DNA from 2 places in the Pantoea sp. S18 genome. Region 1 is predicted to be linked to the other one. Evidence: predicted binding sites of a transcription regulator. Region 1 holds the regulator's gene; the other holds the start of a gene.
The links. Region 1 encodes CRP, which controls carbon source genes, mostly activating them, when cyclic AMP is high. Its sites were predicted from a motif close to ATGTGANNNNNNTCACAT; they were not measured.
Positions count from the first base shown of each region.

Region 1 (3,091 bases):
GGGCGACAGTTTCCATCGCTTCACGCGTCCCGAAATGGACATGGCGATCCGCAAAGCGCGCGATCTCGGTCGCCACATCAGCTACTTCGGCCCGGAAGCCAATGATTTCGGCCTACTGGAGCAGACGTTCAAACATTACGGCCAAACCGGCCTCGGCGAATCACGCAAATATCTGCACACCTACGATGAAGCGGTGCCGTGGAATCAGGTGCCGGGTACTTTCACGCCGTGGCAGCCGCTGCCGGAAAACACCGATGTGCTGTTTTATGAAGGCTTGCACGGCGGCGTGGTCACGCAGCAGCAAAATGTGGCGGAGCATGTCGATCTGCTGGTTGGTGTGGTGCCGATTGTTAACCTTGAGTGGATTCAGAAGCTGGTGCGTGACACCGGCGAGCGCGGACATTCACGCGAAGCAGTAATGGATTCGGTGGTACGTTCGATGGAGGATTACATTAACTTCATCACGCCGCAGTTCTCGCGCACCCACATTAACTTCCAGCGCGTGCCGACCGTTGATACCTCAAATCCGTTTGCCGCCCGCGAAATTCCCTCGCTCGACGAAAGCTTCGTGGTGATTCATTTTCGCGGTCTGGAAGGCATCGCGTTCCCCTATCTGCTGGCGATGATTCAGGGATCGTTTATTTCCCACATCAATACGCTGGTGGTGCCGGGCGGCAAAATGGGATTGGCGATGGAGCTGATTATGCTGCCGCTGGTTCAGCGACTGATTGAAGGGAAACGGATTGAGTAGGTTTGGTGCGGGCTGTGAAAAGGGAGGCATGAATGCCTCCCCTACGACCGATTACAACTCGACAACCTCATAGCTGTGGGTAATTTCCACGCCTTTACCAAGCATGATCGCCACCGAGCAATATTTTTCTGCCGACAGGTCAACCGCGCGCGCAACCGCTTTATCGCTCAACGCTTTGCCGCTGACAATAAAATGCAGGTTGATGGTGGTAAAAATGCGTGGCGCCTCTTCACGGCGTTCTGAGGTGAGTTTCACTTCGCAATCGGCCACATCGCTGCGCCCTTTTTGCAGGATCGACACCACATCAATGGCGCTACAGCCGCCTGCGGCCATCAGCACCATCTCCATTGGACTTGGCGCTTTATCACCGGAATTACCGTCCATTAATACCTGATGGCCAGATGAGGATTCTCCGAGAAAGGTAAGACCTTCCACCCATTTCACTCGTGCCTGCATTATTCTCTCTCCTGAAGCGGCGGTTTTGCCGCCAGAGTACGCTTTCACCTGACAAACAGCAATCCAGAGTAATCCCCCTTTTGCTGAAGCGAGACAACACAAGACAGCTCGCAAAAGCTGTGCTACAAACAGTGCTGAAAATATTTTCGTCATCACAGACGAAGGCCGGAAGAATCAAAAGCGTAGCTTAAGAGTCCACCCGGAATAATTTTTCCATTACTGGAAACGCTCGACGATTAAACCGCCTGACAGGGAAAAATGCCCCCTGTATTTTGGGCACGATTACAACAGAGGATAATAGCGAATGGTTCTCGGCAAACCGCAAACAGACCCTACACTCGAATGGTTCCTGTCCCATTGCCATATTCACAAATATCCATCCAAAAGCACGCTCATCCATCAGGGTGAGAAAGCGGAAACGCTGTACTACATCGTAAAAGGTTCCGTAGCGGTACTGATTAAAGATGAAGAAGGCAAAGAGATGATTCTCTCCTACCTCAATCAGGGAGATTTCATCGGCGAACTCGGTCTTTTCGAAGAAGGCCAGGAACGTAGTGCCTGGGTACGTGCGAAGTCTGCCTGCGAAGTGGCTGAAATTTCATACAAAAAATTCCGTCAGCTGATTCAGGTAAACCCGGATATTTTAATGCGACTTTCGTCGCAAATGGCGCGTCGTCTGCAAGTCACATCTGAGAAAGTGGGCAACCTTGCCTTCCTCGATGTAACCGGACGTATCGCGCAAACGCTGCTAAATCTGGCCAAACAGCCAGATGCGATGACTCACCCAGACGGGATGCAAATCAAAATTACCCGTCAGGAGATTGGTCAGATCGTGGGCTGCTCACGCGAAACCGTGGGCCGTATCCTGAAAATGCTGGAAGATCAGAACCTGATCTCCGCACACGGTAAAACCATCGTCGTTTACGGCACCCGCTAATTTCTTCTCACCCACGGCGTGATGGCAACATCGCGCCGTTTCTATTTGCGATGAGCTGATGTGGCGCCGAATCATCTATCATCCCGAAGTTAACTATGCGCTGCGGCAAACGCTGGTGCTGTGCCTGCCTGTGGCTCTCGGCTGGCTGTTTGGCGATCTGCAAAAAGGTCTGCTGTTCTCGTTAGTGCCTGCCTGCTGCAACATGGCGGGGCTGGATACGCCGCACAAACGCTTCTTCAAACGCCTGATTGTGGGTGGTTCGCTGTTTGCCACCGGCAGTTTCCTGATGCAAATCCTTACTGCTTACCAGATTCCGTTGCCGCTGATTTTGCTGGCGCTGCCGCTGCTGATTGGCGTGACCGGCGAAATCGGTCCGCTGCATGCGCGCTTACTGCCCGCAACGCTCATCGCCGCCATCTTTACGCTCAGCTTAGTGGGACGCATGCCGATGTGGGTGCCGCCGCTGCTCTACATCGGCGGCACGCTGTGGTACGGCTTATTCAACTGGTTCTGGTTCTGGCTGTGGAAAGAGCAGCCGATGCGCGAATCGCTCAGCCTGCTGTTCCGCGAGCTGGCCGATTATTGCGATGCCAAATATACCTTACTGACGCAGCTGACCGATCCAGAAAAAGCGCTGCCACCGCTGCTGGCGCGTCAGCAAAAGGCGGTCGATCTCATCACCACCTGCTACCAGCAAATGCATATGCTGTCGGCCAGCCGCGATAACAGCCACAAACGCCTGACGCGCGCTTTCCAGGTGGCGCTGGATTTACAGGAACACATCTCGGTGAGTTTGCATCAGCCTGAAGAGGTGCAGAGGCTGGTTGAAGAGAGCCACGCCGAAGCGGTGATTCGCTGGAACGCCAAAATCATCTCGGCGCGACTGCGCGTGCTGGCGGATGCGATTCTCTACCATCAGCTGCCAGACCGTTTCCACATGGAGAAAC
Region 1 covers NZ_CP142688.1:3,926,879-3,929,969, forward strand. The annotation lists gene VIJ98_RS18315 (phosphoribulokinase) at 1-751, shown strand, start outside; gene VIJ98_RS18320 (OsmC family protein) at 803-1,207, opposite strand; gene crp (cAMP-activated global transcriptional regulator CRP) at 1,512-2,144, shown strand; gene VIJ98_RS18330 (YccS/YhfK family putative transporter) at 2,203-3,091, shown strand, end outside.

Region 2 (3,091 bases), 920 kb from region 1:
CCGCTAATGAGCGGGATTTTTCTTTTATAGGTCCGTTACCAACCGAGCGCTTCGCCGACCAGTAAGTAGAGATTGAGGGCGATGACCAGCACCACAATCAGCCGTCCGGCATTCTGCATCAGGCGCGAGTTCACCATCTCATCACCCATCAATTCCCGGTTGCCGGTAAATGACAGCAACGGAATTAGCGCCAGCGCGATACCGAAACTCAGCAGCACCTGGCTCATTACCAGAATGCGCGTGGGATCCCAGCCCGCCCAGATGACAATAAACGAGGGCAACATGGTAATAGTGCGGCGGAACCACAGCGGAATGTGGAAACGAATAAAGCCCTGCATCACCACTTGTCCCGCCAGCGTGCCAACCACGGTAGATGAGAGACCGGCGGCCACCAGACTCAAACCAAATACAATTGCCGCCGCTTGGCCCAACAGCGGTTGCAGCGTTAAGTAAGCCTGATCGAGATCGACAATGCTGGAGTGGCCGCTGAAGTGGAACGCTGCGGCGGCGGTTGCCATCATCGCCAGGTTCACAAAGCCAGCGATGGTCATGGCAATCGCCACATCCAGCTTGGTTGAGCTGTAGCGTTGCGCCTTGCTGCCTTTATTACCGTGCTGCGTCAACGCCGAGTGCAGATAAATGACGTGCGGCATAATGGTGGCGCCTAACACGCCAGCGGCGAGGAAGACCGCATCTGACGTCGGCAACGATGGCAGCGCCATACCGACCACCAGCTCACTCACTTTTGGCTGGGAGAAAAACAGCTCCACAATATACGCCGCCGCTACGAACAGCAGCAGGCCGCCAATCACCAATTCCAGTGGCTTCTGCCCGCGACTTTGCAGCATCAGAATCAGGTAAGTCGCGATACCGGTTAACACCGCGCCCTGCAACAGCGAAATGCCGAGTAAAAGCTTGAAGCCGAGCGCTGCGCCAATAAACTCAGCGAGATCGGTGGCCATGGCGATGATTTCCGCCTGCACCCAATAGAACCACACCGCCGGACGCGGGAAGCGATCGCGGATGTGTTCTGCAAGATTTTTGCCGGTGGCAATGCCGAGCTTGGCGGACATCAGCTGGATCAGCATCGCCATGAAGTTGGCCCACACCACCACCCACAACAGCTTATAGCCGTAGGCGGCGCCGGCCTGAATGTTGGTCGCGAAGTTGCCGGGATCGATATAGCCAATCGCCGCGATAAAAGCGGGACCCAGCAGCGCGAGTTTGATCTTTCTGGCTCCGCGAGCGGCGCGCTCAGCGGTGCGGCTTTCTAGCATAGTTTTACCCTGTCTTAACGCTTGTTGACCCGACCAGATTAAGGGTCATTCAAGGCAGATGAAATTTGGTTATTGTTATTGTATTAATAGATGGTGCTATGAAGTATAGCCATTGCTATACATTGCGGTAAAGCCAGTTCTTGCCAAAAATACGTGCAACGCAAATGACTCTACGCTTGGGTCATTTTATAGACAATGTTTTTGTGGATATTTCTTGTGATGGATTTGTAATGGGGTTGTGAGCGGTCAGACTTATCTGAGAAAAATCGCGATAGCGAATACTTATAATGTGGTTTTGATCTCGTTTTTAAGTAACGCGTTACATAGAATACGCAACAAAATACAACCCTCCTCAAATTTGGAGCCGACATGTCCCATGTTTTGCATTTTATTTTAGCACTAGTGGTGGTAGCGGTGCTGGCCTTGCTGGTCAGCAACGATCGTAAAAGCATCCGTCTTCGTTTTATCGTACAGCTTCTGGTCATCGAATTGTTGTTGGCGTGGTTCTTCCTGAACTCCTCCATCGGTCTCGGCTTCGTGCAGGGCTTCGCTGGCTTCTTTGATCATCTGCTCAAATATGCCGCCGAAGGGACCAACTTCGTGTTTGGCAATATGAGTGAAAAAGGTCTCGCCTTCTTCTTCCTCAACGTGCTTTGCCCAATCATCTTCATCTCTGCGTTGATTGGTATTTTGCAGCACTTCCGCATCTTACCTTGGGTGATTCGCGGTATTGGTACCGTACTGTCAAAAGTAAACGGTATGGGAAAACTGGAATCTTTCAACGCCGTAAGCTCTCTGATTTTGGGACAGTCAGAAAACTTTATCGCCTATAAAGATATCCTCGGCAAAATGTCACAACGCCGCATGTACACCATGGCTGCGACCGCCATGTCGACGGTTTCCATGTCGATTGTCGGCGCCTACATGACCATGCTGCAGCCAAAATATGTGGTGGCCGCGCTGGTACTGAACATGTTCAGCACCTTTATCGTGCTGTCGCTGATTAACCCGTACCGCGTTGATAGCGAAGAAGATCTGCAATTGCAGGACCTGCACAAAGGCCAGAGCTTCTTTGAAATGCTGGGCGAATACATCCTCGCCGGTTTTAAAGTGGCAATGATTGTCGCTGCGATGCTGATTGGTTTTATCGCCTTAATTACCGGTCTGAACGCGCTGTTCGATCTGATTTTCGGCATCAGCTTCCAGGGCGTGCTGGGTTATGTGTTCTATCCATTTGCGTGGGTGATGGGCGTTCCTTCACACGAAGCGCTGCAAGTGGGCAGCATCATGGCAACCAAACTGGTTTCCAACGAGTTCGTGGCGATGATGGATCTGCAGAAAATCGCCGGTCAGCTGTCGCCACACTCGGAAGGCATTCTCTCGGTGTTCCTCGTCTCCTTTGCTAACTTCTCCTCTATCGGGATTGTGGCGGGCGCGATTAAAGGTCTGCACGAAGAGCAAGGTAACGTGGTTTCACGCTTCGGCCTGAAACTGCTGTACGGTTCAACGCTGGTGAGCGTGCTTTCAGCCGCTATCGCTGGCCTAGTGTTGGCCTTCTGATCAAAGGGGCGAGCTGCGGCTCGCCCTTCTCTTCTTATTTATTTCAATCGGTTCTATCCCGCCTCGCCCCGGCGTTTCCCCCGCCATCACCCGCTTCACCATGAAACGCAAAACCTTTGCACAATATTGAATTTCCGTTCACACCGCCTGCGCCCGTAGTTTTTCTCCATGACGTCACTTCAGGAGAACCGCATGAGCATTCAATTCCTTGGCATGATTGGCCACCGCCTCGCCTCCGAGATTATCCCGGCTAG
Region 2 covers NZ_CP142688.1:3,009,217-3,012,307, forward strand. The annotation lists gene VIJ98_RS13870 (Nramp family divalent metal transporter) at 36-1,277, opposite strand; gene VIJ98_RS13875 (NupC/NupG family nucleoside CNT transporter) at 1,647-2,837, shown strand; gene VIJ98_RS13880 (LLM class flavin-dependent oxidoreductase) at 3,030-3,091, shown strand, end outside.
Region 2: a site for CRP is predicted at 1,565-1,582, ahead of VIJ98_RS13875 (NupC/NupG family nucleoside CNT transporter). Genes of this name have one in related genera too.